One region of the Priestia sp. JSM ZJ58 genome, then DNA from elsewhere that is predicted to be linked to it. Evidence: a T-box and tRNA genes for the amino acid it is inferred to sense, from the RefSeq annotation. Region 1 holds a T-box; the other holds one or more tRNA genes.

Evidence for each region. A T-box is a leader RNA that pairs with one kind of tRNA and senses whether it is charged. The one in region 1 lies ahead of trpS (tryptophan--tRNA ligase), so its partner is inferred to be a tRNA-Trp.
Region 2: it has a tRNA-Trp gene. The T-box ahead of trpS (tryptophan--tRNA ligase) is inferred to sense a tRNA for this amino acid. The anticodon was not compared.

Annotation. Positions count from the first base shown of each region.
Region 1 is NZ_JBISEM010000001.1:4,062,131-4,068,526, reverse strand. Features, by position in the region: gene opp4B (oligopeptide ABC transporter permease) at 26-991, shown strand; gene opp4C (oligopeptide ABC transporter permease) at 1,003-1,917, shown strand; gene ACH6EI_RS20960 (hypothetical protein) at 2,030-2,188, shown strand; gene ACH6EI_RS20955 (YjbA family protein) at 2,217-2,966, shown strand; gene trpS (tryptophan--tRNA ligase) at 2,996-3,985, opposite strand; T-box leader at 4,062-4,266, opposite strand; gene ACH6EI_RS20945 (peptide ABC transporter substrate-binding protein) at 4,933-6,396, shown strand, end outside.
Region 2 is NZ_JBISEM010000001.1:2,509,154-2,515,549, reverse strand. Features, by position in the region: gene ACH6EI_RS13315 (hypothetical protein) at 1-145, shown strand, start outside; gene ACH6EI_RS13310 (phospholipase D-like domain-containing protein) at 513-1,907, shown strand; tRNA gene ACH6EI_RS13305 (tRNA-Trp) at 2,147-2,220, shown strand; tRNA gene ACH6EI_RS13300 (tRNA-Leu) at 2,247-2,328, shown strand; tRNA gene ACH6EI_RS13295 (tRNA-Gly) at 2,349-2,420, shown strand; gene ACH6EI_RS13290 (Na+/H+ antiporter NhaC family protein) at 2,636-4,036, shown strand; gene ACH6EI_RS13285 (GerAB/ArcD/ProY family transporter) at 4,233-5,333, opposite strand; gene ACH6EI_RS13280 (Ger(x)C family spore germination protein) at 5,354-6,396, opposite strand, start outside.

The DNA.
Region 1 (6,396 bases):
TTTTATATGTAAAGGAGAGTCAACGATGCTGCAATACTCACTAAGACGTATTTTAGGGATGATTCCAATGTTGATTCTGATCTCCTTTGTTGTGTTTTCCCTGGCAAAAATGATGCCAGGGGACCCTTTTGGGGGAGAAATCAACCCCAGTAATACAGATCCAAAATACATTGAGGAAATGCGTGATAAGCTAGGATATAACGATCCTATCTACGTTCAATATTGGAACTGGGTAAAGGGAGTGGCACAAGGAGATTTAGGAAAGTCAACAACTCATAAGTTACCGACATTAGATATTATTTTAGAGCGTATGCCTAATACGATCTTTTTAGCTTTGACTTCGCTTTTGATTACGTATGTGTTTGCATTTATTTTAGGTATGTATGCAGGAAGAAAACCGTATACCTTAGCAGATAACTTTATTGCAGGATATAATTACTTTGCATTAGCGGTTCCATCGTTTATCGCAGGGATCGTAGGCATTTATTTATTTTCCTTTCAGTTAGGCTGGTTTCCGTTTAGCGGTTCTGTTGAAGTAGGATTAAAAGAGGGATCATGGGAATTTATTCAAAGTAGAATTCATCACGTTATATTACCTGCACTGATTCTTGGCTTGATGTCGACCGCGCAGTATACCCAATTTTTGCGTAATGATATTATTGAAAACAGTCGCAAAGATTTTGTGCGCACAGCCAGAGCAAAAGGAACAAAAGAATCTAAAATTTATAATGTTCATATCTTACGCAACTCAATGATTCCGCTTATTACGTTTTTAGGGTTTGATCTTGTAACAATCATTAGCGGTTCTATCATTACAGAGACAATCTTTACGTATCCAGGAATCGGAAAGTTGTTTGTTGACTCTGTAGCAACTCGTGACTACTCAGTTATGATGTCGCTTACAATGCTGTTTTCAATTTTAACATTGGTTGGGAATCTGGTTGCTGATTTGTTATACGGCGTAGCAGATCCGCGTATTCGTTTGGATTAGGAGGAGAAAGTATGGAAATTGTAACGAAAAAAGATGTACAGCCAGAAGTGAATATGAAAGCTCCTAAAAACCTTTCTCCATGGGCGATTGCGCGAAAGAAGTTTGTAAAAAATAAACTAGCCATGATAAGTTTAGCTTTCATGATTGTGATTACGCTTCTTGCCATTTTTGCACCGCTGCTTACAAAAGCAGATATTACACGTATCGACTATATGGCGATGAATGCAGCGCCTTCCAGTGAGCATTGGTTTGGAACGGATACAAATGGTCGAGACGTATTTGCACGTACATTGTATGGAGGAAGAACTTCGTTACTGATTGGAGTTGCTTGTACAACACTCGTTATTTTAATCGGAACTCTTATTGGTTCGATTGCGGGTTATTACGGAGGCAAAGTGGACCAATTCTTAATGCGTTTTACAGACTTTGTCTTAAACTTTCCGCTCATTGTTTTTGTTGTAGTGTTAAATACAATTCTAATTGGAAAAATCTCAGGCGTTTGGACGCTCATCCTAGTTGTTAGCTTCCTAAGCTGGGGAAGTACGGCCCGGCTGGTGCGAAGCAAAGTCTTGGCTGAAAAAGAAAATGAATATGTGCTTTCAGCTGTTTCCATTGGGTGCAGCCCGTTTAAAATCATCTTCAAACATTTGCTGCCAAATGTGTTTTCAACGATTGTGGTTCAAGCCAGTTTGCAGATGGCCATCCTTATCGTGTTTGAGTCAGCGATTAGCTTTATCGGTTTTGGCGTGCCGGCTGATACGCCGAGCTGGGGGAATATGCTGACAGAAGCAAGGGAATCAGATGTGCTGCAGAATAAGCCTTGGATGTGGGTTCCGCCAGGTTTAGCTATTACATTTACGATCCTGGCTATCAACTTCATTGGTGAAGGATTAAAAGATGCTTTAAATCCAAAATCTCTTCGTTAAAAATCTATCACAAAAGTGTGATAGATTTTTTTAGGTTTGTCAGACCTCCTGACAAACCTATTACTATAGAAGAAACTCGGATTTTTTCTGCTTATAGGGGTGGATATAGTTCATGAAGCCTGTAGCAATCATTAGCACTGGCGTTATGTCTGAGCTTCGAAATAAGTGCATTTGCATAATAACCAAAAACGAAGGTATTTTACAATTAATTTTTAGAAAAATAACATCATTTGGAATAAAAATTCCTTTCTCTGCCTATACTGATGGATAACAAACAGATAGTAAGTGAGGGGTAAATTATGCTATATCTTCATGATGTATGGGTTAATTGGTTTGAAGGCGAAGAAAACGGTTATAATGTGTGTCATTTCCATGAGTGGAGAAAAGACGATTGTGTAGAACTGCTCGATCAAGCACCGTTATTAAAAGTAAATCCGCTTTTATTTCATTACATTGAAAATGATCTTTCCGAGCTACCTCAACAACTACTACAAGATGTCTATCAGAAAGCATACATTCGGAAAAATCATGAGCGCACGCAGGTTGAATATTGTTTTATTGTTACAGATGGAACGAATATTTTAGCAATTGATACGATGGGCTATCATATCCCAATTCGAAAAAGCCGCTTAATTCCAAGACAAGAACAGTTAGTTTATGAGATGATTGCGGATCAAGAAGAGCTAGAATATAAGTTCAGTGAAGACGAGCTAACTAAAAAAGAGCATCATATTCTTTCGCCGTCTCCTGAAACGATGAGAGGGCTAACACGTAAAGAACGTCAGCTAAAACAGCTGTTATTTATGGCACTTGATCAGCTACATACAACAAAAAATACAGCTCAAATCCGCTACTGGTACACAGAGTGGAATCCAACGAAATACGAAGACATTCAAGAGATGCCGTTTCAAGACGTATGGAATCAGCTATACGATGAAACGAAGTCAGGGTGGTCACCGAAACATAAATTATTATGCGAGCGCTTAGTAAAAGGACAACCTTTCTTTGAAAAACTTTGGGAAATTGAACAAGAGCCAAAAGTGAATTAAAAAAACGACTGCATAGCAGTCGTTTTTTTTTAACGTTTACGGCCAATTCCCATTGCGTTTCGCATTTTGCGAAGCATTTTATTAGCCGTTGCATTTGCTTTATCGGCACCTTGATCTAAAATATCATCTAACTCGCTAGAATCAACTAATTCATAATATCTTTCTTGAATTGGAGCAAGTGCTTCAGCTACTACTTTAGCTGTGTCAGCTTTAAAGTCACCATAACCTTTGCCTTCGTACATTGCTTCAATGTCTTCGATTGATTTATTTGCTAGGATTGAATAAATGCTTAATAAGTTTGAAATACCTGGCTTATTTTCTTTATCGTAGCGAACAATACCTTCTGAATCCGTTACGGCACTTTTGATTTTCTTTTCAATCGTTTTAGCGTCATCCAAGAGCGTAATAAAAGCTTTTTGGTTTGGATCGGACTTGCTCATTTTTTTCGTAGGATCTTGAAGAGACATGACGCGTGCGCCCACTTTTGGAATACGTACTTCAGGAATAGTGAAGATATCATTGTATTTTTTGTTAAAGCGCTCAGCTAAGTCACGCGTTAATTCTAAATGCTGCTTTTGATCTTCACCAACTGGCACCAAATCGGTGTTGTATAAAAGAATATCAGCTGCCATTAGTGGAGGATAAGTTAATAATCCTGCTGATACTGCTTCTTTTCCAGCGGACTTATCTTTAAACTGAGTCATACGCTCAAGTTCACCGATATACGCTACGCACTGTAACATCCATCCTGCTTCCGTGTGGGCGGGCACTTCTGATTGAATAAATAAAGTTGATTTTGCTGGATCAATTCCTACTGCTACATACAGAGCAGCAAGGCTGCGAATGTTTTTACGAAGTGCTAAACGGTCTTGAGGCGCTGTAATTGCATGCTGATCTACAATACAAAAATGACAGTTATAGTCATGTTGAAGTTCAACAAATTGCTTCATCGCTCCAATGTAGTTGCCTAAAGTGATTGTACCGCTTGGTTGAATACCTGAAAAAATTGTTTTCATCAAATCTTCCTTTCATCTGCACATATATGATGCTAGTTTACGTATACAACATAAAAAGGCCCATCCGCTCCTAGCATAAGCTAGGGGCGAATGGACCGCGTTGCCACCCTAATTAGCACACATTATTGTGAACTATCTTTATTCATGTAACGTTGAGATCAACGTTCAAGCTTTGCACTTGAAAGCTCCAAAGTCCATTCTGCAGGTTTCAATGTTTGTTCTCACCAGCCACAAACTCTCTAAAAATGAAAATTCTGCATACTACTCTTTTTCACAGCTTTAATTATATAGTTATTCATTATTATAACGCGAAAAAGCAGGAATTTAAACATCTTATCGCTAAAAAGGTTTATAAGACAATTTACTGGAATTTTTCTTCGGCAAAAAAAGACAAGAACCTTTTAATTAAAGCATTTCTTAATGAAAATTTGGTGGAGGATTTGGTAAAAATCTTTTATTTAGTATTTCTAATGCCTTTGTAATACTATTGTAATACCTATACTACAAAAAAGATTTTAGACGTCTGACAAGTAGGCACAATCCTTATAAGATAAGGTTTTTTCCCTCATGACAAAAAAATACCATTAAATAATAGTATTGCAATAAATTTTTAAAATATTTATAATAGGCGTAACAAACATATTTTTTACAAAGGTATTACAATTTCTTAATTTTTCAGAAAAAACAAAATAGCCAATGTTTTGTTTCAATTAGCGAATTTTGTAATGAATGAGTCTTCTACATATTAAGCGCATACATTGGATTTACAGCATGTAAACAATTGATGACAGTTTCATAGGGTAGAAGAATAATTTTGCAGTGAGGTCTTTAGCACTCTACTACGCGAAAAAATAACTGATTATTTTGTATTGAAAGAGGATTAAGAAATTAGTGCATATCAAAAAAATATGGTTGCCACACAAACAAAATTTAATAGGGGGTAACACGCAATGAAGAAAAGGTTGTCAATTCTTTTCAGTTTGCTGCTTGTAATGAGCTTGTTTTTAGCTGCATGTGGATTTAACAAAGAATCTGGTGGCAGTGAAAATGCTAGCAGTGATGGCGGCGACAAGAAAAAAGAGCAAGAGCTTCGCGTAAACATTAAAACTGAGCCTTTCTCACTGAACCCAGGCTTAGCTAATGATTCAACGTCATCAAACGTATTATTACAAACATTTGAAGGTTTAACTCGTATTGGTAAAGATGGAAAACCTGAAAATGCCATGGCGAAAGATGTAAAGGTCAGCGATGATCAAACTAAATATACGTTTACGATTCGCGACGATGCAAAATGGTCAAATGGTGACCCTGTAACAGCAAAAGATTTCGAATATGCATGGAAATGGGCGTTAGATCCTAAAAACGAATCTCAATATGCATATCAATTATACTATGTTAAAAATGCACAGGCTGCTAATGAAGGAAAAGGTTCATTAGATGATGTTGCCGTTAAAGCAACAGATGATAAAACGCTTGAGGTAACATTAGAAAACCCAACGCCATATTTCTTAGAATTAACAGCTTTCTATACGTACTTCCCAGTGAATACGAAAATTGCTGAATCAAATGAAAAATGGTACACAAATGCAGGCGAAAACTATACGTCAAACGGTCCTTTCAAGCTTAAAACTTGGAAACATAACGACAAAATTGAGTTAGTTCCTAATGAAAACTATTGGGATAAAGATGCTGTAAAACTTAAAAAAGTTGAAATGTACATGATCAATGATAACAACACTGAACTTTCAATGTTCAAAAACGGTGAATTAGACTGGGCGGGTATGCCTACCGGTCAATTACCAGCTGATGCACTTCCTGAATTAAAGAAAGACGGTTCATTAAACATTCAAGAGATTGCAGGTACTTACTGGTACAAGTTTAATACAGAACAAAAACCTTTAGACAATGTGAACATTCGTAAAGCATTAGCTTATGCAATTGATCGTAAAGGTATTACAGAACAAATTACAAAAGACGGTTCAGTTCCAGCGATGGCGGCTGTACCACCAACAATGTTTGAAGATAACAAAAAAGGCTACTTCAAAGACAATGATGTGAAAAAAGCAAAAGAATATTTAGAAAAAGGCTTGAAAGAAATGGGCCTTAAAGATGCTTCAGAACTACCAGCAATTAAGGTGTCATACAACACGGATGAAAAACATGCAAAAATTGCACAAGCTGTTCAAGATATGTGGAAGAAAAACCTTGGTATTAAAGTACAGTTAGACAACTCTGAGTGGGCTGTTTACATTGAAAAGTTACACCAAGGAGATTATCAAGTTGGGCGTATGGGCTGGTTAGGAGACTTTAACGATCCAATCAACTTCCTAGAGTTATTCCGTGACAAAAAAGGCGGAAATAATGATACAAACTGGGAAAATCCAGAATATAAAAAGTTATTAATTGACTCTCAA
Region 2 (6,396 bases), 1.6 Mb from region 1:
TGAAGCGAAGCAAGCGATAGGTGAAGTGAACGAAGCCTCTCAGCAAATCGAAAATGCGCTTGAAAATGCTTCTGAAACACAGCGTCAGCGTTTAACTGAGTTTCAGCAAGACATAAAAGATATGGAAAACGACCTTAATCAATAAAAGAGTAGCTGTTTTACTTAGACTTACAGCAGGTTCACAATAGAGTATAAATTGCAAAAGCAGAAGATAATGAACTTCTGCTTTTTTTTATTGGCAGAGTGAATGTAGGTTTCGTGTATATAATGGCTTTTAGCAGTTGTTTGGAGGGCAAGGCGAAGGCTCCTATAGGGAAAACAGAATAGGTGAGACCCTGCAGGAGCGGAAGCGAAGGCTTGCACGGAAATCAACAGTAGTGTAACAAATAATCCATCGTTCCATTCTTATTTTAAAAGGTATAGAAGTTAAAAAAGTAAGAATCCTAATAAAAACAGAACGATAAGAATGGAAAGGGATTGTGACAGGAAACATGCTAATAAATATACTAATAATGATTGTCGTATTGTACTTCATATATGTATTCGTAACTGCAGTGGTACTGTTTTATGTCCCTTTGCACAAGGGAAAAGACTTAAAAGTAATGAATACTGAGAATTTTTACGGAAAGAAAGAATCCACAGACCGTGTTATGCTTTTGGAAAACGGTTATTTTTCAGGGCTTGTTCGGATGCAGATGATTCAAGAAGCGAGGCATACAATCGATATTGCGTACTTTTCCATCGGCAAAGGTCGTTCGTCGGATTTACTTATGGGTGCTTTATTCGAAGCTGCGGACCGAGGTATACGTATTCGAGTGCTGTTAGACGGGATCTCTCATGGGCTAAAAGGCAAGAGAAAAAATGTTCTTTATGCTCTAGCTTTCCACAATAATATTGAATTAAAGTACTATGAGCCCTTTACTATTCTTAAACCTTGGACATGGCATAACCGTCTTCACGATAAAATAATAGTAGTCGATGGCCAATTAGGTATTAGTGGAGGACGAAATATCGGAGATAAATACTTGGCCAGTCAACCGGATAAAAATTTTGTCTATGACCGTGATGTGCTGATTTATAATACAAAGCAAGAAAGTAATAGTGTCATTCTCTCAATGGAGAAGTATGTAGAGAAATTATGGAACCACCCGTATACGCGCAAAGCTTTTCCAAAGCTCAAGAAAACTAAACAATTTCGTGGCCTTTCAGGAAAGAAATTGTTAATAGATCAATACGAAGAGGCCAAAAAAGCAAACGAACCCTTTGTCCATCCTTATATTGTATGGAGAGAATCAACGATGCCTACAAGAAAGGTTTCTTTTATTGCAAATCCTATTCAAAGAATGAATAAAAGCCCTTTTATATGGAAAACGTTTATTAAGCTTTCTGAGCAAGCTGAAAAATCCATTGTCGTTCAAAGTCCTTATATTGTACCAACAAAAGAGATGGAACAGTATATAGATAAGTCAGTAAAATCTAAAGTGCAAAGAATTATTTTAACGAATTCTATTACGTCCACTCCGAATGCTATGGCTTTTTCTGCATACTTAGGAGTGAAAAACCGCGTCATAAAAGCGGCTTCAAAGCTTTATGAATATCAACAGCCTTATTCCATTCACGGGAAATCCGTTGTTTACGACCAGCGTTTGAGCGCAGTTGGTTCTTTTAACTTAGATTCACGTTCTGTATTTTTAAATACTGAATCTATGGTTATGATAGATAGTGAAGAATTTGCAGCCGAGCTAACAGGGGCTATTGAAACTAAAATTTCTCACAGTACGCTTGTGGGAAATGAGGGGGAACCTGTGGGTTTTAATACGGATTCTCAAAAAAACGTGCCTCCTGTAAAATCTGCACTCCTCCATATTCTTTCAGTCTTCACGCGATTTTGGAGACATTTTGTATAGTTCTGCACTTTTCCTGAAAAAGTGCTTTTGCAGAAAGCTTATAAAAATAAATGGTAGAGGATAAAAGGTGCTGCAACTGGTGGTGGGAAGTGTGAAAAGCTGTGATATGCCTCACAGTTTTTTTGAAGTCGCCAGTACTAGTCATGATTCATAAAAAGACCTATTGACGAAATTCCATATATGTTTTATTATAATATAGCGTCGTCAATAAACGAGGTTCTTTTGAAGAAATCATTTCTAGGGGCATAGTTTAAAGGTAGAACTACGGTCTCCAAAACCGTCAGTGTGGGTTCGATTCCTACTGCCCCTGCCATTTTGGAGTTATTTTTCAATTCACACGCGGGTGTGGCGGAATTGGCAGACGCGCTAGACTTAGGATCTAGTGTCTTATGACGTGGGGGTTCAAGTCCCTTCACCCGCATCTTTACTTTTATATATTGCGCGGAAGTAGTTCAGTGGTAGAACACCACCTTGCCAAGGTGGGGGTCGCGAGTTCGAACCTCGTCTTCCGCTTCTTTTCAAAAGCAGTTTGCATGTGCAAACTGCTTTTTTTGTTGTAGAAATAAAGATTTTTACTATGCTGTTTTTAATTAGAAATAGTTTATTCAATCAGTGCTGCTTATACGTATTGCTTTCATGAATATACACATATTATTGGGGTTACATTAAAAGCTAATGAACGATACGTGAAGACGTCTAATATGGTTTTTAAGATAGGGGAGAGTCCTATGGAATCTAGTTGGTTTTCAATTATACCGTTTTTAATTGTTATTCCAATAGCTATTTTCACCAAACAAGTGCTGCCAGGGTTGTTTTTAGGCTTATTAGTAGGCGCTTATTTGATTGATCATTCGATTGTCGGAGGTGTTGAAAAGTTACTTCACTACGTTGTACAAGCTCTTAGAAATAAAAGTAATATAGAAATCGTTGTCTTTTTATACGCGTTTTCAGGGCTTATCGGAATGATTAAGATGGCTGGAGGAGTTAAAGGTTTTGTGGAAACAGCTGCAGAAAGAATTGATACAAGAAAAAAAGCTCTTATTTTAACCTATGTTTCAACCATTGGAACATTCAGTGCTCCCACCTTTCGTTTTGTGACGATCGCGCCCATTATGAGAGCGCTGCTGAAAAAAGTGAAAATGACGACAGCAGAGCTAGGGTTTGTTATTGAAACAACTGCTACTCCTGTTATCGTCTTAATTCCCGTGGCAACGGCATTTGTGGGATATATGGTCTCAATCATTCAAATGGCAATTGATCATCAAGGCATAAAACAAGACGCTTATTCTTTGTTTATTCAAAGCATTCCTTATAATTTCTTTTCGATTGTGATTATTTTAGTAGGGATTTATTTCAGCTTTTTTCATCATTCAACGTCTACGGCTCCTATGAAGCTCGAGGAAGAAGACGAAAAAGATTGGCATGATTGTCATCCTTGCGTATCGAAGGATTTGCCTTCTAAGCCTTGGAATTTGTTAGTACCTTTACTTGTTGTGATTTCACTTACCTTACTTTTAACATGGTGGAGTGGACATCGTAAGAGTCACACCTTTTTTGAAGCATTTATTAAAGCAGACGTGTTAGAAGCGATGGTAGTAGCTTTAATTATGACTACGTTAATTACCCTCATTTTTTTCTTGTTTCAGCGCTTTACATTACAGAATTTGCTTAATGGTTTTATCACAGGAGGCAATGACTTGATGTCCGTTATTTTGTTGTTATCGGTAGTATGGGGATTATCCGCTGTGACAGAAGACTTAGGTTTTTCAAATTTCGTGACGGCACATTCTAAGTGGATTCCTCAAATGTTTGTCACTCCGTTCATGTTTATCTTTGGAGCCGCTATTTCTTACTTTATCGGATCTGCTTGGGGAACGTGGGGGATTTTAATGCCGCTTGGCGTATCGCTTGCAAGTTCTGCAGATCTTTCTTTGCCGTTAATTATCGGTGCGGTGTTTGCGAGCGGTTCCTTTGGAGCGTTTTCTTCACCTTTAAGCGATGATACGAATACCATCGCCAAAATATTAGATTTATCTGTTATTGAATATGCCAAATATAAATTAAAGCCAGCTTTAATTGCAGCGGGAATAACAGTTGCTTTCTATCTTGTTGTATCTTTCTTATTTTGAATGAGAAAAATAGCCGTCTAGTATCAATTTTTCATTTTTTTAATTTAAAGTATGCATACAGTCCTAATGACAGGCACACTAGGATGATACAAGTAAGCGGAAATAAGATGGTATTAACAAAATGATCATAAAACCATATATACACGCACATCACCTCAATAATTTTAACGCCATTTTTTTATTTAGTAGAGATACACTATCTGTGCTGCTTCTTCCTATTCTTCAAAAAGGCGATAATCAGAAGCAGTAGGGGTACGATAGAAAATAGCGGCATATGCAAAAGAAATCTCGCTACGTGTAGTCCTTCATAAAGGTGTTCTTGAAAATTACTAGCGATTGTAATCGACAAAAATAACACAATGATGCCTAAAGGATACGCTAGACGTGAAGGAGATTTAATTTTAAATAAAGTAGCTGTACCTATTATAGAAGCATAAAACAAGATGCTAACTTTGAAATAAATCCCAATCACCATAGCGAACATAAAAAATACATCTAGACGCTCTAAAAAATCAGCTACTTGGATCGTTTGGACAGTACTAAGAAGAGGGAACTGTGATCTTGTCGTCAGATCAACTCCAAGCACGCTAATGTTAATGATCATCGTAATAATTAGATTAATTCCGCTTAATCCCGTTGCGCATAGCATGGTGACACTCGCTTTTTTGGGATTGCTCAAATAAGGAAGAAGCATGGTAAATACAATAGCCTCTGTGAAAGGAAAATACAGCGTTTCGGTTAAAGCAATTTTTGCAACAGGGAGCACTCCTTCTTTTAATACCGGCTGTAAGTTCTTAAAATCAATTAATCCTGAGCTAATAATTAAAATGAAGCCTGCAACAGCCAGAAAATACATAAAAATAAACAGAAGCTCTCCTGACCTCGCTATCGCTTCAATTCCTTTTCGTGTTATATAGATAATGACCAGCATTAATAAAGCATTAGCAATAAATAAAGGCGTATCGGGATAAGCAAAAGTAAGAAGCATTTCTCCGAAATCTCTTAGAACTCGTGATGCATCGTATAAAAAATAAACAATATATACGAATGCAAGAAGCGTTCCCAGTACCTTACCTAAAATTTTCTGCATATACTCTGTAGGCAGGAGGTCCGGATAGTAGGAATAGAGCTTATGATAGACTAAGAAGAAAAAAAAGCTGAACAGCATTCCAATTAAAATAGCTAGCCATGCATCTTGCTTCGCTCTCATTGCAAGAGGAACTAATAAAGCGCTCCCCAGTTCGAATAATACCATGAGAATGAATAATTGAGTGGCGCTGATTTTTGCTTTTTCCATATAGCCAGAACCTCCTTACCTCATTGTTGTTTTTCTTTTACGCTAGAGAGAAACGATTTATTGCGCAGACCCGTTCGGCGAATGTAAGCTTCTACTGTAACGTCTACATCTAATTTTGGAAAATAAACGTCATCCCATTCTGATTTGAATTTTTCCCACTGATTGGGGCGCGTGCGTTCCAGTGCTTCTCCAAACCCAAAGATGTCAACTTTGTCTGTCTGAGCTTGTTTAATAGCTGTTTGTAATTCTTTTTTTATTTCTTTACCTGCAGCTTTTTCCATTTTTTTGATTACGGCAGGTTGACGTGTATCAACAGGGACCTCCACTTCTCCAAGATCGCCTTCTACGCGAGTGTGAACGGACACGTAAGGTTTTCCTTTTTTCATTTTTACAGATACATCCGTTTTTTGACGAACTGTTTGATAGGCAAGCGCTTCTTTTTTTCCTTTCCAATCTATATTAATATCCGTTCCTTGTATTTTATCAAGAATCCAAACGCTGCCTCTGGCTGGACTATTGTACAACCAGTCGATTAACTTTCCATTTTTAAAAACAGCAATGCCAGAAGCACGAAGGGTAGCTTCTGGTGCGCTTTGCTGGAGGTTATCTAATTTTTCTGCTTGTTGAGGATTTCCAACTAAACGAAAACCCGAGACTAGTGCTTCTCCTCCGGGAGATTCGAGAGACCTCATCACTTCTTGAAAGGAAACCTTTAGATTTTCTCCCCATTTTCTTTGAGTGAACTCCAGCGTTTTCATAATTTTGTTTGCTGGAATTTTATCGACAGGCGTTAGTGCTTTTACCAAATCAGCAGCACTTGACTGGTTTGCGATGACTAGGGAAGTCGTAATTCGAAATTCAGGATCGCGATCAATAGAATCAATAAGAATGTTAATTCCTTCTTCACGCGCTAGTTTTTCTCCGATCACGACTAAGTTGGTATGGGCATAATAAAGTCTTCGGGAAATTCTAGCTGAAGCGCGTCTGCTTGCTTCAACTAAATTATCGCCAGAAGCAGAATAGATCGTAACAGGCGGACTTTGGGTACCGCCGCCCCCTTGTA